3 regions of the Siccibacter colletis genome follow, and region 3 is predicted to be linked to each of the others. Evidence: predicted binding sites of a transcription regulator. Region 3 holds the regulator's gene; each other region holds the start of a gene.
The links. The regulator CRP, encoded in region 3, controls carbon source genes, mostly activating them, when cyclic AMP is high. The targets are predictions, from matches to a motif close to ATGTGANNNNNNTCACAT.
Positions count from the first base shown of each region.

Region 1: a site for CRP is predicted at 4,442-4,459, ahead of rbsD (D-ribose pyranase). Genes of this name have one in related genera too.
Region 2: a site for CRP is predicted at 3,627-3,644, ahead of hpt (hypoxanthine phosphoribosyltransferase). Genes of this name have one in related genera too.

Region 1 is NZ_CP074352.1:4,025,657-4,033,317, forward strand. Features, by position in the region: gene rbsK (ribokinase) at 1-435, opposite strand, end outside; gene rbsB (ribose ABC transporter substrate-binding protein RbsB) at 541-1,431, opposite strand; gene rbsC (ribose ABC transporter permease) at 1,458-2,423, opposite strand; gene rbsA (ribose ABC transporter ATP-binding protein RbsA) at 2,428-3,933, opposite strand; gene rbsD (D-ribose pyranase) at 3,941-4,360, opposite strand; gene kup (low affinity potassium transporter Kup) at 4,540-6,408, opposite strand; gene ravA (ATPase RavA) at 6,628-7,661, shown strand, end outside.
Region 2 is NZ_CP074352.1:749,049-756,709, reverse strand. Features, by position in the region: gene KFZ77_RS03700 (polysaccharide deacetylase family protein) at 1-309, opposite strand, end outside; gene KFZ77_RS03695 (ABC transporter permease) at 445-1,215, opposite strand; gene KFZ77_RS03690 (ABC transporter ATP-binding protein) at 1,212-2,138, opposite strand; gene can (carbonate dehydratase) at 2,248-2,910, shown strand; gene hpt (hypoxanthine phosphoribosyltransferase) at 2,962-3,498, opposite strand; gene KFZ77_RS03675 (glucose/quinate/shikimate family membrane-bound PQQ-dependent dehydrogenase) at 3,704-6,100, shown strand; gene KFZ77_RS03670 (membrane-bound PQQ-dependent dehydrogenase, glucose/quinate/shikimate family) at 6,282-7,661, opposite strand, start outside.
Region 3 is NZ_CP074352.1:327,048-334,708, forward strand. Features, by position in the region: gene argD (bifunctional acetylornithine/succinyldiaminopimelate transaminase) at 1-1,110, shown strand, start outside; gene KFZ77_RS01540 (YccS/YhfK family putative transporter) at 1,111-3,195, opposite strand; gene crp (cAMP-activated global transcriptional regulator CRP) at 3,256-3,888, opposite strand; gene KFZ77_RS01550 (OsmC family protein) at 4,194-4,598, shown strand; gene KFZ77_RS01555 (phosphoribulokinase) at 4,644-5,513, opposite strand; gene KFZ77_RS01560 (YheU family protein) at 5,579-5,797, opposite strand; gene KFZ77_RS01565 (hydrolase) at 5,794-6,813, opposite strand; gene KFZ77_RS01570 (ABC transporter ATP-binding protein) at 7,008-7,661, opposite strand, start outside.

The sequences.
Region 1 (7,661 bases), 370 kb from region 3:
GGATTCAAGCTGCATCAGCAGCGCGCCCGCACTGGCAATCAGTGGCTGTTGCGCCTCCACCAGCGCCGGAGAAAGTGCGGCATTGGCACCGGCATGAATGCCGATCACGTTTTCGCCCTCGGCGTTCACAAAAATCAGCGCTACGCCCGTCGATTCACCGCTAATGGTGCTGACCGGCGCGATATCAATCCTGTCATTAACTAACTGCTGGCAGACGCGTTCGCCGGTATCGTCATCTCCCACGCAGGCGATGAAAGCGATATCCGCCCCGCTGCGCCCGGCGGCAACCGCCTGGTTTGCGCCCTTACCGCCAAACGCCACCTGATACTGGCTTCCGGTCAGGGTTTCACCCGGGGTGGGGAAGGCTGGCAGATTAAGGATATGGTCGGCATTGATACTGCCGAGAACGACAAGCTTGCCTGCGGTTTTGGTCATGGGGATATCCAGTCGAAATGCGCCACCGGACGGTGGCGCGTGCCATGCTTTTCTTTATGTCTTATCAGGCGGGGCATTTAGCGCTCGCCTGAGGAGTACGCCGTATTACTGCTTAATAACCAGCTTCAGGTCAACCGGGATCTTCGCCGTCACTTTCTCGCCTTTCAGCACTTTGTTTGCCGCGTCAACGCCGGTAGCGCCAATCTGCTCCGGCAGCTGCGCGATAGTGGCAGCCAGTTTACCGTCTTCTACCGCTTTCACACCGTCCGGCGTGCCGTCAAAGCCAACAACCATAACGTCGGTTTTACCGGCAGTCTGCAGCGCACGCAGTGCACCCAGCGCCATCTCGTCGTTCTGTGCGAACACGGCTTTCACGTCCGGATGGGCGGTCAGCAGGTTCTGCATCACGTTCAGGCCTTTGGTACGGTCAAAGTCAGCCGGCTGGCTGGCCAGCACGTTGAATTTGTGTGCCGCTACCGCCTGCTGGAAGCCTTCGCCACGCTCGCGCGCTGCGGACGTCCCGGCGATGCCCTGCAGTTCAATCACTTTCGCGCCTTCGCCCGCTTTCTTAGCGATGTAGTTACCGGCAATTTTGCCGCCCAGCACGTTATCAGAAGCAACGTGAGTGACGACGTCGCCTTTGTTCGCAGCGCGGTCGAGGGTGATAACCGGAATGTTGGCCTGGTTCGCCATTTTCACCGCGTTACCGACGGCGTCAGAATCGGTCGGGTTGATCAGCAGCAGTTTGGTGCCGCGAACCGTCAGGTCCTGCACGTTCGCCAGCTCTTTTGCCGGGTTGTTCTGAGAATCCAGCACCACCAGGTTGTAGCCCAGCTTGTCAGCTTCTTTCTGCGCGCCGTCTTTCAGCGACACGAAGAACGGGTTGTTCAGGGTAGAGATAACCAGAGCGATGGTGTCTTTTGCCATCGCATTTGCGCTTACGGTGGCGCTCAGTGCAACGGCGGAAACCAGTGTAGCCAGCTTTTTCATGTTCATGTTAAGAGATCCTGTGAAGTAGTGAGTTACTGCTTTTTGTTATCAACCAGCACCGCCAGGAGAATCACCACAGCTTTGACGATCATCTGGTAATAGGAAGAAACACCCAAGAGGTTCAAACCGTTATTCAGGAAGCCGAGGATCAGCGCACCGATAAGCGTACCCACGATGCGGCCTTTCCCACCGGCCAGACTGGTACCGCCCAGCACGACCGCTGCGATGGCATCCAGCTCATAACCCGTTCCCGCCGTCGGCTGTGCTGACGAGAGACGCGCCACTTCGATAACGCCCGCCAGCGCGGCCAGCATGCCGGACAGGGAGTAGACAATGATTTTGACTTTATTAACGCTGATACCGGACAGACGCGTCGCCGCTTCGTTCCCACCCAGCGCATAGATATAGCGACCCAGACGCGTGTGGTGCAGCATGTACCAGGCCGCGAGGAAGACAATCGCCATGATCCAGACCGGGGTCGGGATACCCAGCGGGCGTCCGATACCGAACCAGCCGAACAGATCCGCGTTCTCAGTAAAGCCGGTATTCGCCGGGCTACCATCGGTGTACACCATGGTGACGCCGCGCAGCAGCAGCATCATGACGAGGGTGGCGATAAACGCCTGGACGCGCCCTTTCGCCACAATCACACCGGTCACGCTGCCGATTGCCGCACCGGCTGCCAGCGCGGCCGCCACGGCCACCAGCGCGTTGACTTCCATGCCCACCAGCGAGGCGGCAACCGCCCCGGTGAGCGCCAGCAGGGAACCGACGGACAGGTCGATACCCGAGGTAAGAATAACCAGCGTCATCCCTACCGCCATGATGGCGTTCACCGAGGTCTGCTGCAGAATGTTGAACAGGTTATTAACGGTAAAGAAGTTCGGACTCATGGTGGAGACAATCGCGATCAGCACCAGCAGGGCGATCAGCGATTTCTGCTCCATCAGCCATGCTTTGGTGAAATAACGGCGACCGGAAACAGTCTGGGTTGTCATCATTTTACTCCTGATTCACGCGATTAAGCTTGCCGACGGCCGCAGCCATCAGCACTTCCTGGGTGGCCTGCTCGCGTGTGAATTCTCCACCGAGATGCCCTTCATGCATCACAATAATGCGATCGCTCATACCTAATACTTCCGGCATTTCGGATGACACCAGAATGATGCTCAGCCCTTCTGCCTTGAACTGGTTAATGAGCTGATAAATCTCTTTCTTCGCGCCCACGTCCACGCCGCGCGTCGGTTCGTCCAGAATCAGCACCTTCGGGCGCGTCATCAGGCCGCGGGCAATCGCCACTTTCTGCTGATTGCCACCGGACAGCAGACCAATCGCCTGCTCCATGGACGGGGTTTTCACGTTAAACAGACGGATAAAATCACTCACCGCCTGCTGTTCATCTTTATGGCGCAGGTGACCGACGTTGTGACTGAAGTAGCGCAGCGCGGTCAGCGACATGTTTTCTTTCACTGACATGCCGAGGATCAGGCCGTCGCGCTTGCGGTCTTCGGAGATGTAGACGATGCCGTTCGCCAGGCCATCCTGCGCAGAGCGGGTTACTACTTCCCGGCCGTCGAGGGTTACGTGCCCGCTGGCGCGCGGCAGAGCACCGTACAGCACCTTCATCAATTCAGTACGCCCCGCGCCCATCAGGCCCGCGACGCCGAGGATTTCCCCCTGGCGCAGACTGAAACTCACGTCGTGCACGCCTGGGCCACACAGGTGGTCGACCTTCAGGCGCACCGCGCCCGGTGCTTTATCCAGATGCGGATACTGATCTTCAAGCTTGCGGCCTACCATCATCTCGATCAGCGAATCTTCGGTCAGGCTGGCGACGTCGCGCTCGGCGATAAACTGCCCGTCGCGGAACACCGTGACGTCATCGCAGATTTCGAAGATCTCTTTCATGCGGTGCGAGATATACACGATGCCGCGCCCCTGGGCCTTCAGCTCGCGGATCACCCGGAACAGCGATTCGGTTTCGGTGTCGGTCAGCGCATCGGTCGGTTCATCCATAACGATGACCTGAGACTCGAAGCTGAGCACTTTCGCGATCTCGACCATCTGTTGGTCGCCTATCGACAGATCGCCCACCAGGCGGTGGCTGTTGAAACGCAGGTTGAGTTTCAGCAGCAGCTTGTCGGCTTCGGCATGCATTGCTTTCCAGTCGATTTTGCCGAAGCGGTTAACGAATTCACGCCCGAGGAAGATGTTCTCGGCAATGCTGAGCTGAGGGATCAGGTTGAGTTCCTGATGAATGATGCCGATGCCTGCTTCCTGAGAGGCTTTCGGGCCGCTGAAGGTGGTTTCATTCCCCAGCCACAGCAGCGAGCCGGCATCACGCTGATAGATACCAGTCAGCACTTTCATCATTGTGGATTTGCCGGCACCGTTTTCGCCTACCAGCGCCATCACGCGGCCCGGATAGACGTTGAGTGCCGCGCCGGAAAGCGCTTTCACGCCCGGGAAGGATTTATCGATCCCTTTAAGTTGCAGTAATGCGTCCATGTCGGCCTCAGAAGGTTACGCCGGCACAGAGAATGATATTCGCATACGGGGAACACTCCCCGCTGCGAATCACCGCCTGGCTATCTGCGGTTTGTTGTTTGAACTGCTCATGACTGATGTAACGAATATCAATGGTGTTTCCCTGGTGTTGCTGCAGTTGCCTGATATGACCAAGCAACGTTTCGTGGAGCTGCGGATTATGCTGTTTGATTTCCGCGGCAAGAACAGCAGCCTCAACCTGCATTTCCGCCGTCACCACTTCCACTACCTGCATAAAGGAAGGTACGCCCTGAGTTAATGCCATATCGATACGATCGGTGCCGCGAGGAATGGGTAACCCGGCATCGCAAACCACCAGCGTATCGGTGTGGCCAAGACGTGAGATGACAGAAGAAATTTCTGCGTTAAGTACTGTGCCTTTTTTCATTTTTCACTCCACTAGCGAAACGTTTCGCTGGCGGCAGTGTAGAGAAAGCGGTGCGCACTAAACAATCACCAGAATGTGAAAATGTGATCGCCATCGAAACGTTTCGCTCACGTTTACCTTAAGGCGTGAAACAAGGTGCTAACAAATGAAAACGCCTCCGCAGGGGAGGCGTTGAGGCGTCAGATTTCGACCTGGGTTCCCAGCTCGATAACCCGGTTCGGCGGGATCTCAAACTGGTCAGGGGCGCGCAGGGCGTTACGCTGAAGCAGCAGGTACAGTTTGCCGCGCAGACGCAGATACCACGGGCGCTTGCCGACGATAAGCGACTCGTGCGACATAAAGAACGAGGTCTCCATCATGCGGCAGCTCAGTCCCTCCAGACCGCAACGGTGGAAGACCTCTTCCACGTTTGGCGTTTCACGCCAGCCATAGCTGGCAACCACGCGCCAGAAGGTGGGCGACAGCTGTTCAATCGTTACGCGGCGCACGTTGTGCACGTAAGGCGCATCTTCGGTACGCAGCGTCAGGAAAATCACGCGCTCGTGCAGCACCTTGTTGTGCTTGAGGTTGTGCAGCATGGCAAACGGAATAACGTTCAGCGCGCGCGACATATACACCGCAGTACCCGGCACCCGCACCGGCGGAGATTTTTCCAGCGAAGCAATCATCGCTTCCAGGGAATTGCCGTGCTCGTGCATCCGACGCAGCAGGCGGAAGCGTTCGCTTTTCCAGGTGGTCATGATGATGAACATCACCAGGCCGAGACTCAGCGGCAGCCAGCCGCCGGAGAACAGCTTGCTGAGGTTCGCGGAGAACAGCGGAATATCGATGCACATAAATGCCACCAGGATCAGCCCCACCAGCAGCTTGTTCCAGTGCCAGTTTTTACGCGCCACGGTGGTCGACAGAATAGTGGTCAGCACCATGGTGCCGGTAACGGCAATCCCGTAGGCGGCGGCCAGGTTGCTGGAGTGCTCAAAGCTGATAATGACAATCACCACCGCGAAATAGAGCATCCAGTTAATGGCGGGGATGTAGATTTGCCCGGACTCCATTTCAGAGGTGTGAATGATGCGCATCGGCGAAAGATAGCCCAGACGTACCGCCTGACGGGTCAGGGAGAATACGCCGGAGATAACCGCCTGAGAGGCGATTACCGTGGCGAGCGTCGCCAGTATCAGTAGCGGAATGAGCGCCCAGTCCGGTGCCAGCAGGAAGAACGGGTTTTTGATCGCTTCCGGGGTTTTCAGCAGCAGCGCCCCCTGACCAAAGTAGTTCAGCACCAGCGACGGCAGCACCACCGAGAACCAGGCCACGCGAATCGGTAATTTACCGAAGTGACCCATATCGGCGTAGAGCGCTTCCACCCCGGTGATCGACAGCACAACTGCCCCCAGCGCCACAAAGGAGATGGCTTTGTATTCCATAAAGAAGCCAATCGCCCACGCCGGGTTCAGCGCCTGCAGCACTTCAGGGTTGCCCATGATGCTGCGCACACCCAGTACCGCCAGCACCAGGAACCAGACCAGCATGATCGGGGCGAACAGTTTGCCCACCATGCCGGTGCCGTGCTTCTGGATCATAAACAGCAGGGTGAGAACAATAATAGAGAGCGGAACGATATAGGGGTCGAGGGAGGGGGCGGCGATTTCAAGGCCTTCGATGGCCGACATTACCGAGATTGCGGGGGTTATCACCACCTCACCATAGAAGAAGCTGCCGCCGATAAGGCCCATGATCACCAGCACCGAGGTCATCCGCGCTGAGGTATTACGCCCGGCCAGCGACATCAGCGTCAGGATCCCGCCTTCTCCGGCGTTATCAGCACGCATCACGAAGCTCAGATATTTAATTGAGACGACAATGATGAGCAGCCAGAAAATAAGAGACAGAAAGCCGAATACCGCCTCGCGTTCTACGCCGAAGCCAAACTGGCCGGACAAACATTCACGCAGGGTATAAAGCGGGCTGGTGCCAATATCGCCATATACCACCCCAATAGCCGCAAGCGTGACCGCAGAGAGTGATTGTTTCTTATCAGTACTCATAGACCCGTCTTTTAGTAATAAAGCTGTGGATGCGTTGCCACTGAACCCACAAAAAGGCGCACAGTATGCACGATTGGTAAAAAAATCGTACCCCTTCGTGCGGCATGGTTAATGTGGCTGCGTCAGACTCTGTTGTCGCATCAATCTGTTACCTGCTCAAATTCAAAACATTTATACTTATTTTCACAGGTTATAACCGGGTAAGGACGCAATTTCATTATGGCTCAATCACATTTGCTGGCGGAAAGAATTTCTCGTCTCAGCGCGGCGCTGGAGAAGGGGCTTTTTGAGCGTAGCCACGCCATTCGCCTTTGCCTGCTGGCCGCGCTCAGCGGCGAAAGCGTGTTCCTGCTCGGGCCGCCAGGCATCGCCAAAAGCCTGATTGCCCGCCGCCTCAAATTTGCCTTCCAGCATGCCCGCGCTTTTGAATATTTGATGACCCGTTTCTCCACGCCGGAAGAAGTGTTCGGTCCACTCTCTATCCAGGCGCTGAAAGATGAAGGCCGCTATGAGCGCCTGACGGCGGGTTATCTGCCGGAAGCGGAAATCGTGTTTCTGGATGAGATATGGAAAGCTGGCCCGGCCATTCTGAATACCCTGCTGACCGCCATCAACGAACGGCGTTTTCGCAACGGCGCGCACGAGGAGAAAATCCCGATGCGCCTGCTGGTTGCCGCTTCCAACGAACTGCCGGAAGCCGACAACAGTCTTGAGGCGCTGTATGACCGGATGCTGATCCGTCTGTGGCTCGACAACGTGCAGGAGAAAGGCAATTTCCGTTCAATGCTGATAAGCCAGCAGGATGAAAACGCCATCCCGATGGTGCCCGGTCTGCAGATTAGCGACGAGGAATATCACCAGTGGCAGCAGGATATCGGCAAGGTTGCCCTGCCGGATCACGTCTTTGAATTGATCTTTACGCTGCGCCAGCAGCTTAACGAGCTGCCGGGCGCGCCCTACGTATCTGACCGTCGCTGGAAAAAGGCTATCCACCTGTTGCAGGCGAGCGCCTTTTTCTCGGGCCGCAGCGCCGTCGCGCCCATTGATCTTATTCTGCTGAAAGACTGTCTGTGGCATGACGCTGAGACCCTGCAGCTGATGCAGCAGCAGCTCGAATTATTGATGACCGGACATGGATGGCAGCAGCACGCGATGCTTTCCCGGCTGGGTGCCATTCAGCAGCGCCGGATGCAGCTCCAGCAGCAGCAGAGCGATCGCGATGCGCTGAAAGTCGTGAAGCAGGGCGGCATGTT
Region 2 (7,661 bases), 420 kb from region 3:
GTTGAGATCCCCCAGCCGGTCTTCCACGCGCTGTTTACCGGCTACCGGGCCGAGATGATCTTTATCGATAAAACCGGTGCCAAAACCGAAGCGAAACTCGTAGTAGTCCGCCGCCGTCGGCACCACCGCCACAATTTGCCCCTCTTCGATTTTCCCGACGGTAATGACCCGGTTGCCCACCTGGGCCCAGATATCGGCGTCTTCGGTGGTCTGCATATACTGTGCGGTAAGCCCTTCCCGACTGAGCAGGCTGGCGTGAGCGACACCCGTTGTCAGCAACAACAGGCAGAGAAAGAGGCGCGTTAACATAGCGGGATAATCAGGGAAGTGAACCGGAGGCGCATTTTAACAAAACCGTCATCAATACCAACGGTTAATTTGCGTACGACAGAAGAAAACACTCCCTCTGCCGGACAAACGTCTGGCCGAGGGAGTCAGGGAGCATTAGCTGCGCAGGCCGCGTCCGCGCTGGATCAGGTACCAGCACAGCGCATAAAACGCGACGATGAACACCACCAGAACGCCAACGGTGGTCACCAGCGGTACGTCGTTGATACCGAGGAAGCCGTAGCGGAAGCCGCTGATCATGTAAACGATGGGGTTGAGGTGCGACAGCGCCTGCCAGAACGGCGGCAGCAGCGACAGCGAATAGAACACCCCGCCGAGGTAGGTTAGCGGCGTCAGCACAAAGGTCGGGATCAGGCTGATGTCATCGAAGGTTTTGGCAAATACCGCATTCAGCAGACCGGCCAGCGAGAACAGCACCGCGGTCAGCAGCAGCGTCAGACCGACGAACAGCCAGGAGTGGACGTGGAACGGCACAAAGAACAGTGAAATCGCCGTCACCAGAATGCCCACGCACAGCCCGCGCGCCACACCGCCGCCGACGTAGCCGGTGATGATTACATGGGTCGGCACCGGAGCCACCAGCAGCTCTTCAATGTTGCGCTGGAATTTGGCGCTGAAGAATGATGAGGCCACGTTCGCGTAGGCGTTAGTGATCACCGCCATCATGATCAGGCCCGGCACGATGAACTGCATATAGCTGAAGCCGTGCATCTCGCCGATGCGCGAGCCAATCAGGTTGCCGAAGATGATGAAGTAAAGCGTCATGGTGATCACCGGCGGCACCAGGGTCTGGATCCAGATACGCATAAAGCGGTTGATCTCTTTCGCCCAGATGCTTTTCAACGCTACCCAGTAAAGCTGCATCATGCCTGGTCTCCTGCTTTCTCATGTACCAGCGTGACGAACAGCTCTTCGAGGCGGTTCGCTTTGTTACGCATACTCAATACCTGTACTCCCTGCGCGCTCAGCTGGCTGAACACGCTGTTAATGCCCTGCTCGCGCATCACTTCCACTTCAAGCGTAGAGGTATCCACCAGACGATACTGATAGCCTTCCAGCTTTGGCAGCGGGCTTTTCGCTGCCAGATCGAGGATGAAGGTCTCCGATTTCAGCTTCGCCAGCAGTGATTTCATCGAGGTGTTTTCCACCAGTTCACCGTGCTGAATGATGCCGATGTTGCGGCACAGCATTTCAGCTTCTTCCAGATAGTGGGTGGTGAGGATAATGGTGGTGCCTTTGTCGTTCAGATCCTTCAGGAAGCTCCACATGGAGCGGCGCAGTTCGATGTCCACCCCGGCGGTCGGTTCATCAAGGATCAGCAGTTTTGGTTCGTGCATCAGCGCCCGGGCAATCATCAGACGACGCTTCATGCCGCCTGATAACATTCGCGCACGTTCATTGCGCTTTCCCCACAGATCGAGCTGTTTAAGGTATTTTTCGCTGCGCGCAACTGCTTCACGACGCTCCACGCCGTAGTAGCCCGCCTGGTTGACGACGATCTGCTGCACGGTCTCAAACGGGTTGAAGTTAAACTCCTGCGGCACCAGCCCGAGCTGACGTTTGGCATTGACCACGTCTTTTTCCAGATCGTGCCCAAACACCCGCACCCGGCCAGAGGTTTTATTCACCAGCGAGCTGATAATACCGATGGTGGTGGATTTCCCGGCACCGTTTGGCCCCAGCAGGGCATAGAAGTCCCCGGCTTCGACCTGCAGGTCAATACCGCGCAACGCCTGAACGCCGCCGGTGTAGGTCTTTTTAAGCTGTTCAAGTTCCAGTGCTATTGTCATGGATTGTTCGCTTACCTTGTTCGCACAATTGTTGTGTGGTTTAAAAATAAATGGAGTTGACCTATATTAGCGCAACGCACTAATCAGGTTACAGGTTGTTAACACCTTCATGAAAGACATCGAAACGCTCATCAGTAATAATCAGGTCTGGTCCAAACTGCTGGTGGAAGAAGATCCGGGATTTTTTGAACGTCTCTCTCAGGCACAAAAACCACGCTTTCTGTGGATTGGTTGCTCCGACAGCCGCGTTCCGGCCGAACGTCTGACCGGCCTTGAGCCTGGTGAACTCTTTGTACACCGAAATGTGGCAAACCTTGTTATCCATACGGATCTTAATTGCCTGTCGGTGGTTCAGTATGCGGTGGACGTGCTGGAAGTTGAGCACATCATCATCTGCGGTCACTACGGCTGCGGCGGCGTACAGGCAGCGGTTGAGAACCCGGAGCTGGGCCTTATCAACAACTGGCTGCTGCACATTCGCGACATCTGGTTCAAACATAGCTCACTGCTGAGCGAACTCCCGCAGGAAAAACGTCTCGACACCCTGTGCGAGCTGAACGTAATGGAGCAGGTGTATAACCTCGGCCACTCCACCATCATGCAGTCGGCGTGGAAACGCGGCCAGAACGTGACCATCCACGGCTGGGCCTACGGTATTCACGACGGTCTGCTGCGCGACCTGCAGGTTACGGCGACCGACCGCGAGACGCTGGAGCAGCGCTATCGCAGTGGTATCGGCAATATTCAGCAGACGCACTCCAGCCACAAATAAGGCTGTAGCAACAGAAAAAGGGGCCGCGGCCCCTTTTTTTACGCCTGACGTTTACTCCGCCAGCGGCACCACTTTGCCGATGAACGGCAGGTGACGATAGCGCTGGGCATAGTCAATGCCATAGCCCACCACGAACTCGTCCGGGATCGAGAAACCGACGTACTCCACATTCACGTTCACTTCGCGACGCGAGGGTTTATCGAGCAGCGTGCAGATAGCCAGAGATTTCGGCTCACGCAGGCTGAGGATCTCGCGCACTTTCGACAGGGTGTTGCCGGAGTCGATGATGTCTTCGACGATCAGCACGTCCTTGCCGCGGATATCTTCGTCGAGATCCTTCAGGATTTTAACGTCGCGGGTGGATGACATACCGCTGCCGTAGCTGGAGGCGGTCATGAAATCGACCTCGTGCGGCACCTGCACTTCACGACACAGGTCGGCCATAAACATAAAGGAGCCGCGCAGCAGCCCCACCAGCACCATATCGCTGCCGCTATCGCGATAACGCTCCGTGATCTCTTTTCCCAACGCGGCGATGCGCGCTTTGATTTCGGCTTCCGGGATCATCACATCAACAGTATGTTTCATATAGCTAACCGTCTGAATAAAAATGTATTTTTCTGAGCTGCAGCGCAACGGCGGCGGGTCTCAAAACCTGAGCACGAGAGTATATCAGCAAAACCTTTTATCTGGCGATTTAGCACAAAAAGCTCTTTTTGTGATTAAGATCACACTTGTTAATAACTATAATTACTTGCTATCAAAAAATTAACAACGTTAAAAGAGTGTCTTTATGGCGGAAAATAAACCGGAAAAACAGTCGCTAGTCGTCAAAATTAGCGCACTGTTTGCAGCTCTGTGTGGGCTCTATTTGCTAATCGGCGGTGTCTGGCTGGTGGCAATTGGTGGCTCATGGTATTACCCCATCGCGGGTATTTTAATGCTCGGCGTGGCCTGGCTGCTGTGGAAAGGCAAAGCAGCCGCGCTGTGGCTGTATGCTGCCGTACTGCTTGGCACCATGCTGTGGGGCGTCTGGGAAGTCGGCTTCGACTTCTGGGCGCTGACGCCGCGCTGTGACGTACTGGTGTTCTTCGGTGTCTGGCTGGTGCTGCCGTTCGTCTGGCGCAAGCTGCGCGTGCCTTCTGCCCGCGCCGTGCCTGCCCTGTTGGTTTCGCTGATCGTCAGCGCCGTGATTCTGTTCTGGGCCGGCTTCAACGACCCGCAGGAGATCAACGGCACGCTGCGTACCGATGCGACCGCCGCCGTCAGCAGCGCCCCGCCGATTGCTGATGGTGACTGGCCGGCCTATGGCCGCACCCAGGAAGGCCAGCGCTACTCGCCACTTAAGCAGATCAACACCGAGAACGTCGGCCAGCTGAAAGAAGCCTGGACCTTCCGCACCGGCGATCTGAAGCTGCCGACCGACCCGGGTGAGATCACCAACGAAGTCACGCCGATTAAAGTCGGCGACACCCTGTTCCTGTGTACCGCACACCAGCGCGTCTTTGCGCTTGATGCCGCGACCGGGAAAGAGAAGTGGCACTTCGACCCGCAGCTGAAAGCCGACCCGTCGTTCCAGCATCTGACCTGCCGTGGCGTCTCTTACCACGAAGCGACGGCGCAGAATGCCAATCCGGATGTGGTAGCTAACTGCCCGCGCCGTATTATTCTGCCGGTGAACGATGGCCGTCTGTTTGCCATCAACGCCGACAACGGCAAGCTGTGTGAGTCCTTCGCCAACAAAGGCATTCTCAACCTGCAGACCAACATGCCGGTCACCACGCCGGGCATGTACGAGCCGACGTCCCCGCCGATTATCACCGATAAAACCATCGTGATTGCCGGTGCGGTAACGGATAACTTCTCTACCCGCGAGCCGTCAGGCGTAATCCGTGGTTTCGACGTGAACACTGGCGAACTGCTGTGGGCCTTCGATCCGGGTGCGAAAGACCCGAATGCCATCCCGGCGGATGAGCATCACTTTACGCCGAACTCCCCGAACTCCTGGGCACCGGCGGCGTATGACGCGAAGCTGGACCTGGTGTATCTGCCGATGGGTGTGACCACGCCGGATATCTGGGGCGGCAACCGCACGCCGGAGCAGGAGCGCTACGCGAGTTCCATCATCGCGCTGAATGCGACCACCGGTAAGCTGGCCTGGGCCTATCAGACCGTCCACCACGATCTGTGGGATATGGACCTGCCGTCGCAGCCGACCCTGACCGACATTACCGACAAAAACGGTAACCAGGTGCCGGTCGTCTATGTGCCGACCAAAACCGGCAACATCTTCGTCCTCGACCGTCGCGACGGTAAGCTGGTGGTTCCGGCACCGGAAAAACCGGTTCCGCAGGGCGCGGCGAAAGGCGACTACGTCACCCCGACCCAGCCGTTCTCTGACCTGAGCTTCCGTCCGAAAGAGGATCTCTCCGGTGCGGATATGTGGGGCGCCACCATGTTCGACCAGCTGGTGTGCCGCGTGATGTTCCACAGCCTGCGCTACGAAGGTATCTTCACTCCGCCGTCCGAGCAGGGCACGCTGGTGTTCCCGGGTAACCTCGGCATGTTCGAATGGGGCGGTATCTCCGTCGATCCGAACCGTCAGGTGGCGATTGCCAACCCGATGGCGCTGCCGTTTGTGTCAAAACTGATCCCACGCGGTCCGGGTAACCCGATGGAGCAGCCGAAAGACGCGAAAGGCTCTGGCACCGAAGCGGGCATTCAGCCGCAGTACGGTGTGCCGTATGGCGTGACGCTGAACCCGTTCCTGTCACCGTTTGGTCTGCCGTGTAAGCAGCCAGCATGGGGTTACATCTCCGCGCTGGATCTGAAAACCCACAAGATCGTCTGGAAAAAACGTATCGGTACGCCGCGCGACAGCATGCCGTTCCCGATGCCGTTCCCGGTTCCGTTCAATATGGGTATGCCGATGCTGGGCGGCCCGATCTCTACCGCAGGTAACGTGATGTTCATCGGCGCAACCGCAGACAACTATCTGCGCGCCTTCAATATGACCAACGGTGAGAAACTGTGGGAAGCGCGTCTGCCGGCTGGTGGCCAGGCCACGCCGATGACCTATGAAGCCAACGGCAAACAGTACGTGCTGATTGCTGCCGGCGGTCACGGTTCGTTCGGCACCAAAATGGGCGACTACATTGTTGCCTATGCCCTGCCGGATGACGCGAAGTAAACCGTACGCCCGTCCGCTAAACGAATGTTAAGCGGACATTATCAGTACGCGACCCGCGGCCTTCTCTGAAGGCCGCTTTTTTTTTGCCCGCCGTTTGCCTCCCCTGCCCCATAAAAAAAGCCTCATCACTGAATGATGAGGCTTTCGCGCGTGCTGCCGTCAGGCAGCGGCATCGTACAGATTATTTCAGGCGGAACGCAACCACGCTGTCACCGGCTTTCGTCCCCAGCGAGCCGTGGCCGCCAGCGGCGATCACCACGTACTGCTTACCGTCTTTCCCCATAAAGGAGGACGGCGTGGCCTGCGCGCCCGCGCTCAGCTCGGTCTGCCACAGCAGTTCACCGGTGCTGCTGTCATAGACGCGGAAGAAGTTATCCGCTGTCGCGCCGTGGAAGACAACATCACCGGCAGTGACCAGCGGTCCACCGTGAGCGACCATGCCCATCGGGAAGCCAATCGGGAAACGACCCGGCAGGAAGCTGGTGTTGAGGTTTTTGGTAGTCCCGACGCGGCGCAGCCACTCGGTTTTACCGGTTTTCAGGTCAACACCCACCATACGACCCCACGGCGGCGCGATACACGGAATGCCCAGGCTGGAGGCCAGCTGCTGGATGTGAATCGCGTAATCGCCGTGGAAGTTTTCGTTCCAGTACGGGTCGCCGTCTTTGGTGAAGGTGCGTGCCGTGGCGGTTTCCGGAGTACGCTTGATCAGCGTGTATTTATACGCCAGACGTACCGGCGAGGCGATCAGCAGCTGACGCTCCGGATCGATAGCCACAGAACCCCAGTTAAACACGCCAATGTTACCCGGGAAGACAATCGCGCCTTTTTCAGTGGCAGGCGTCCACGGGTTGCCGTCATAGCGCAGATTTTTGAAGTCGAGACGACAGGCCATCTGATCGAACGGCGTGATGCCCCACATTGACTTCTCGGTCAGCGGCTGCGGAATGAAGTTCAGGCTGGACACCGGCTGCGTCGGGGCAAATTTCTCGCCCGGCACGCCGCCTTCGGTGGAGACCGGCACCTGGTTTACCGGATAAACCGGTTCGCCCGTCAGGCGGTTGAGCACAAACAGGTTACCGGTTTTGGTCGGAAGCACCACCACCGGCTGTTTGTTGCCCTGATAGTCGATGTCGAGCAGTGACGGCTGAGACGGGTTATCGCGGTCCCAGAGGTCATGATTTGAACTCTGATAGCGCCATTTGAAGGCCCCGGTTTTCAGATCCAGCGCCACCAGCGCATCACGGAACTTTTCGGTGTTGCTGTTGGCGTCACGCTCGATGCCCAGCTCGTCCGGGGACGCGTTGCCAAACGGCACATACACCAGGCCGTTTTTCATATCGGCGCTCAGCGTGCCCCAGGCAACCGGCGTGTCGTACGGGTAGTTCTTATCAGCCGCAATCGGCTGGGTGTTTTCCGGGGTAGCCGGATCGAAGTTCCACACCAGACGGCCCGTTACCGCGTCGTAAGCGCGAATAACGCCTGACGGGTTGCCGCTGTTGAAACCGTTATCCATCACCGAACCGCCGACGATCACCAGATTACCGGCGACCAGCGGAGC
Region 3 (7,661 bases):
GATCAGCAGGGCAAGGAGTATATCGACTTTGCGGGCGGTATTGCCGTAACGGCGCTCGGACACTGCCATCCTGCGCTGGTTGAGGCGCTGAAAACGCAGGGTGAAACGCTCTGGCACACCAGTAACGTCTTCACCAACGAGCCGGCGCTGCGCCTGGCGCGCAACATCATTGATGCCACCTTTGCCGAACGCGTGCTGTTTATGAACTCCGGCACTGAAGCCAACGAAACGGCCTTTAAGCTCGCGCGTTACTACGCTTCCACCCGCCACAGCCCGTACAAAAGCAAGATCATCGCTTTCCATAACGCCTTCCACGGGCGCTCGCTGTTCACGGTTTCGGTCGGCGGGCAGCCGAAATACTCCGACGGCTTTGGGCCAAAACCGGCTGACATCATCCATGTGCCGTTCAACGATCTGCACGCGGTGAAGGCGGTGATGGATGATCACACCTGCGCCATTGTGGTGGAGCCGATTCAGGGTGAGGGCGGAGTGACCGCCGCAACGCCGGAATTCTTACAGGGGCTGCGCGATCTCTGCGACCAGCATCAGGCGCTGCTGGTGTTTGACGAAGTGCAGTGCGGCATGGGGCGCAGCGGCACGCTGTTCGCCTATCAGCACTATGGCGTGACGCCGGATATTCTGACCAGCGCCAAAGCGCTCGGCGGCGGCTTCCCGGTCAGCGCAGTGCTGACGACGCAGGAGATCGCCAGCGCTTTCCACGTTGGTTCGCACGGTTCCACCTACGGTGGCAACCCGCTGGCCTGCGCGGTGGCGGGCGCGGCATTCGATATCATTAATACTCCTGAAGTGCTGGACGGCGTGCTTGCCCGTCGCCAGCAGTTCGTTGCGCACCTGCAGCAGATTAATCAGCAGTACGACGTGTTCAGCGATATTCGTGGCATGGGTCTGCTTATTGGCGCGGAGCTGCAACCGCAGTACGCCGGGCGTGCGCGTGACCTGCTGTATGCCGCTGCCAGTGAAGGCGTGATGGTGCTGAATGCCGGGCCGAACGTGATGCGTTTTGCCCCATCGCTGGTGGTGGAAGAAGATGAGATCGACCATGGGATGGCGCGCTTCGCCGCGGCGGTAGGTAAGGTGGTTAACGGCTGATCAGCTTTCGCCGCGCAGCCGTCGCTTCAACCAGATCCCATGCTGAGGCCGCTGGCGCCAGGCCACGGACGAAATGGTATGCATGGTGCTCAGGTGGCTGAGAATGCGCTGCAGGTGCTGCTCCATGGTGGTGAGCGGGCCTGAGGGCAACGACTCTGGCGGTTCGATAATGGTTACGTCGTTGCTCGCTGACGGCGCGTCATACTCCAGCCGCTGCTGGCAGCGCTGAATGGCAATCTCACAGGATTGCAGATAGCGTTCGGCCAGCTGCGGCGTCAGCATGTTGTGTTCCCGGGCCAGCGTTGTGATGGCGTTGATGTGCTCGACCACGAACTGACTGTGGGTCACCCACAGCTTCATGTCCGCCAGATAGTGCGTGTTGAAGCCCGGCTCCTGCATCGCCTGGTTAAGGGAGTTATACACCGCGTTGTGCGCCTGGTTCACGCGCATACGCTGCCACGCCAGCGGTGTCGCCCCGGGGTTATCACTGAGGATCAGGCGTAGCGCGTCCTGATCCGCCTCCAGCGCATCGTGCGCATTCTGCCGCAGCAGACCGGTCTGCCACTGCGGCCACAGCCATACCATCCCGCCAAAGGCAATCAGACAGCCAATCAAGGTATCGACTAAGCGCGGCAGGATAAACTGCTCAGCGTTCAGGGTAATCAGCTGCAGGGTGTACACCGCCGTGACGGTAAAGCCTATCGTCGCCCAGCCGTAGCTTTTGCGGATGATCAGATAGCTCACCAGCGTAATCGCCAGCATCGCCAGCAGGGCGAATCCTTCCGGGAAGTGGAAATGCAGCGCCACGCCGGCAATCAGCAGCCCCGCCATGGTGCCGCCAGCACGGTGGAAGATCCGCACCCGCGTGGCGCCGTAGCCGTTCTGGGTAACGAACATAATGGTCATCAGGATCCAGTACGGTTTCGGCAGATGAAACGCGTTGCCCACCAGGCTGGCGATGCTCAGCATCACGGCGATACGCGCGGCGTTGCGCAGGGCCGCAGATTTAAAAGAGAGGTAACTTTTTAACGCCGGGAACAGCGGCAGGCGGCGCTGCCGGTCCTCCATCATGTCGCGCACGTACAGAGGGCGCTGGGTGCGCAGCACGCGGGCGATGCGGCTGAAGTGATAATCAAAAAATTGCCCGACCGGGTTATCGGGATGCTGACGGGCGATCTTTTCCAGCGCTTCGCTCTGCTTATCCATCGAAAAACGCGTCGGATAGCGGTGATAGAGAATATCGTCGGCAAGCGTGCGCAGCCGGCCGGCGACAGTTTGCGCTGTCCAGCGAATGACTTTTTCGGCGTGGGTCTGCTTCACCAGCTTTTGTACCTCTTCCGGCTGGTGCAGGCTGACCGAGATATGCTCCTGCAGGTCGAGCGCAATCTGGAACGCGCGCAGCAGGCGCCGGTAATCATTCTGGCGGTTGGCGGCCAGCATGTGCAGCTGCTGATAACACTGGCTGATGAGATCCACCACCTTCTGCTGATGTGCCAGCAATGGCGGTAGCGCGGTATCCGGGTCGGTATGCCGGGTAAGCATGCTGTATTTCGCTTCACAGTAGCTCGCCAGTTCGCGATAGAGCAGACTGAGTGTCTCCCGCAGCGGCTGTTCACGCCACAGCCAGAACCAGAACCAGTTGAACGCGCCGTACCACAGCGTGCCGAGGGTGTAGATGAGCATTGGTTGCCAGACCGGCATGTTGCCGGCGAGGCTTAGGGTAAAGATCGCGGCGATAAGCGAGGCCGGGAGCAGGCGCGCATGCAGGCTGCTGATCTCCGCCGTCACGCCAAGCACCAGCGCCATGACGCTCAGAATAATCGGCAGAGGAAGTTGCTGATAAAGCAGAAGCTGGACTGCGAGACTACTGAGGGCAAACAGCGAGCCGCCGATAAACAGGCGTTTGAAGAAGCGTTTATGAGGTGTATCCAGCCCGGCAATATTGCAGCAGGCAGGCACCAGCGAGAAGAGCAAGCCCTGTTGCAGATGGCCCAGTATCAGGCCCACCGCCACGGGAATACAGAGCACCAGCGTTTGTCGGAGTGCGTAGTTAACTTCGGGGTGGTAAATCAGCCTGCGCCACATAGCCAACGAGCAGAGACAACAACGGCGTGCTACTCGCGTAACACGCCGTTGCGAAGCGGCTTAACGGGTTCCGTAAACCACGATGGTTTTACCGTGTGCGGAGATCAGGTTCTGATCTTCCAGCATTTTCAGAATACGGCCTACGGTTTCGCGGGAGCAGCCCACGATCTGGCCAATTTCCTGACGGGTAATTTTGATCTGCATTCCGTCCGGGTGGGTCATCGCGTCAGGCTGCTTTGCAAGGTTCAGCAGGGTCTGGGCGATACGGCCGGTTACGTCGAGGAAGGCGAGGTTGCCCACTTTCTCGGAGGTGACCTGCAAGCGACGCGCCATCTGCGAGGAGAGGCGCATCAGGATGTCCGGGTTCACCTGGATCAGCTGACGGAATTTTTTATAGGAGATCTCAGCGACTTCACAGGCGGTTTTCGCGCGAACCCAGGCGCTACGCTCCTGGCCCTCTTCAAACAGGCCAAGCTCGCCAATAAAGTCACCCTGATTCAGATAGGACAGGATCATCTCCTTGCCTTCTTCATCTTTGATCAGCACTGCCACTGAGCCTTTAACGATGTAGTACAACGTTTCCGCTTTTTCACCCTGGTGAATCAGCGTGCTCTTAGATGGGTACTTATGAATGTGGCAATGAGACAAGAACCATTCAAGAGTCGGGTCTGTTTGCGGTTTGCCAAGCACCATGCGCTGTTATCCTCTGTTATAAACTGGCTCCAGAGTCCGGGTTATGCCCCTGCTCTGGGGTTGCTGTCATATATTCCCGCATCCCGGGAAGTGGCGCTCGTCAGATTTCGTCGCCTTTAATGAGTAAAATCCGCCGCATACATGCATAACATCAATGTTACATGATTACAGCCAGACTGTTTTAGCATAGCTTTTCATGAGTGTCTTGTATTGTCTCGTTTCAGCTTGACGCAGGTCGCCTTTCGTTGCCTGTTTTGCGGGCGACGAGTAATCTGTCGTCAAATCAGCAAGTCAGGAGAAGGCAAATGCAGGCACGTGTTAAATGGGTGGAAGGCCTGACCTTCCTGGGTGAATCTGCCTCCGGGCATCAGGTGCTGATGGACGGCAACTCCGGCGATAAAGCGCCAAGCCCGATGGAGATGGTACTGATGGCCGCAGGTGGTTGTAGCGCGATTGACGTAGTGTCGATTCTGCAGAAGGGGCGTCACGACGTGACCAACTGCGAGGTGAAGCTTACCTCCGAACGCCGGGAAGAGGCGCCGCGCCTGTTCACGCACATTAATCTGCACTTTATCGTTACCGGTAAAGCGCTCAAAGACGCGGCGGTAGAGCGGGCGGTGTCGCTCTCGGCAGAGAAATACTGCTCGGTGGCGTTGATGCTGGAGAAAGCGGTGAACATCACCCACTCGTATGAGGTGATTGAAGCCTGACGGCAGGGCGGCGCTGACAGGCTTCATGCAGTCAGCGCCGCACCGTTATTCGATTTTTTTCCCTTCCATCAACCGCTGCACCAGCGGCATCATAATCAGCTCCATCGCCAGCCCCATCTTGCCGCCCGGCACCACTAACGTATTCATGTGAGAAATAAATGAACCCTGCAGCATGGCCAGCAGCCAGGGGTAATCGATGCCCTCCAGATTGCGGAAGTGGATCACCACCAGACTCTCGTCCAGCGACGGGATAGTTTTCGCTGCGAATGGGTTGGAGGTATCCACCGTCGGCACGCGCTGGAAGTTGATATGGGTGCGCGAGAACTGCGGGGTGATGAAGTTGATGTAATCCTCCATCGAACGCACCACGGAGTCCATTACCGCCTCGCGCGAGTGACCGCGCTCGCTGGTATCACGCACCAGCTTCTGGATCCATTCAAGGTTAACGATGGGCACCACGCCCACCAGCAGATCAACATGCTGCGCCACGTCGTGCTGCGGCGTGACCACACCGCCGTGCAGCCCTTCGTAGAACAGCACGTCCGTTGGCTCCGGGAGCGGCTGCCACGGCGTGAAGGTGCCGGGAACCTGATTCCACGGCACTGCTTCATCGTAAGTATGAAGGTATTTACGCGACTGGCCGCTGCCGCTGCGCCCGTATTCGCTGAATGTCTCTTCCAGCAGGCCGAAGTCGTTAGCTTCCGGGCCGAAGTAGCTGATGTGGCGACCGAGATCGCGCGCTTTGCGGATCGCCATGTCCATTTCAGGCCGGGTGTAGCGATGGAAGCTGTCGCCCTCGATTTCGGCGGCGTGCAGATTGAGCTGGGTGAAAATCTTACGGAAGGCGAGGCTGGTGGTGGTGGTACCGGCTCCGCTGGAGCCGGTCACGGCAATAATCGGGTGCCTGGCTGACATAGGAAACTACTCCCTTGATGGGTACGCGACGTCACTGCACAGGCGGGAACAGGTTCTGAACGTCGTCAGCCGTGGAACTGACCGCGCGGCATAATGTTAATGGTTTCATGCAGTTCAGACCAGACCAGTACCGCTTCGCCCGTTTGCAGTTGACGTTTTACGTCCGAGACTTTTTGTTCGAGGCTGCGTTCATGTTCACCATAATCGGTGCCTTCGCGCAACACAAAAGATTCGAGCAGGTTATCGAGCGTGTCGGGATCGAGTTCTTTCCAGGGAATAATCATCGCACATCCAGATAGTGAGTCAGCCAGTCAGGCACACGCTGTTCAAGCCACATCTGCGGGCGGCGCAGCGTACCGCTTACGAAACCCACATGCCCGCCATGGTCGGTCAACTGGTATTCAATCGACGGCGGCAGCAGCGTCGGGTCGGGTATCACGTGATGATCCATAAAGGGATCATCTTTAGCATGGATGATAAGCATCGGTTTTGCGACATTGGGCAGCATCGGCATGGCGCTGCACTGGCGGTAGTAGTCCAGCGCGTCTGCAAAACCGTGGATTTTCGAGGTGATAAGATCGTCGAAGTCGCGCAAGCCGCGGATCTGCTTCAGCTGCTTGATACTGACCGGTAACGTGCCGGGATAGGCGTGCAGCTTGCGCGCCGCGTTGGCTTTCAGCAGGTTGAGCAGATAACGCTGGTAGAAACGACTGAAGCCTTTTTCCATGTGGTAGCAGCACTGCTCCAGCAGCAGCGGGGCGGAAACCACGACGCCAGCATCAAGCAGACAGTCGCTGCCCTGTTTCGCCATCAGGCAGGCCAGCATGTTGCCGCCGAGTGAATAACCCACCGCGGCGGTAGGCACATCGCCCCAGGTGGATTTCAGCCACGACAGAAAATAGCTGCCGTCTTCGGTTTCCCCGGAGTGATAGATCCGCTTCATGCGGTTCGGCTCACCGCTGCAGCCGCGAAAATGCATCACTACGCCCAGCCAGCCGCGTTTCTTCGCCGCTTCGATCATGCCGTGCGCGTAGGGGCTGTGCAGGCTGCCCTCGAGGCCATGAAAGACCACCAGCCGGGGTTTGTGCGCCGCACCCGCCGGATCTTCGCTCCACGCGAGATCGACAAAGTCACCGTCCGGCATGTCGAGCCGCTGCCAGTGCGGAGTAAACTTCACGCGACGGCGCAGCACGCGCGGCAGCATGGTTTGCAGATGCGGATTGCGCGCCCCCGGCATGGGAACAAAGTGCTGTGAGTCGGGGCGATGCGCTTCCAGCCCGGCGTGGGTGATCTCGGTCATGATGCTCATTTGAATAGTAAGTCTGATCAGGATTATATCGTGACCGGGGGTTAAAGTTGATGACTTTATCCCTTTCGATAAAGGGCGTGAATGCCAAAGCGAGGAGAAACGCGGGCGGTTAAGAGAGGGCCGCATGCTGGCGTGACGGCCACAGAGGAGGAGCGCGCCGACGACGATAGCGCCGGCGCGGCGCATCATGGCTGGTTCAGCATCTGCTCCAGCGACTCCTGCGCGTCAAGCCATGCCATTTCACACGCTTCGAGACCGGCTTTGGTTTTCGCCTGCAGCTGCAGCGCCTCGTTCATTTCGGCTTTGCGGCCCGGATCGTACAGCCCGCTGTCGCTTAGCTTCTCCTCAACGCCAGCAAGGGTCGCGTTAAGCTTCTCCATCTCTTTTTCGAGACGGGCGATCTCTTTGCGGATTGGCTGGGTCAGGGTGCGCAGCTCCGCCTCGCGGCGCTTCTGATCTTTACGCGCTTGCGCCGAGTTGGCGTTATCTTTGGCGGCCTCGTCGCCCTGGCTCTCCTGCTTCTGCACATCGCTCAGCCACTGCTGGTAATCTTCCAGGTCGCCGTCAAAGGCTTCCACTTTGCCGTCGTGGACCAGATAGAGGTCGTCGGTGGTGGAGCGGATCAGGTGGCGGTCGTGCGATACCACCACCAGCGCGCCTTCAAATTCGATAAGCGCATCGGTCAGCGCCTGACGCATGTCGAGGTCGAGGTGGTTGGTCGGTTCATCGAGCAGCAGCAGGTTGGGGCGCTGCCAGACGATCAGCGCCAGCACCAGCCGCGCCTTTTCGCCGCCGGAGAAGCGCTCGGTGTTCTCGCTCACCTTGTCGCCCTGGAAGCC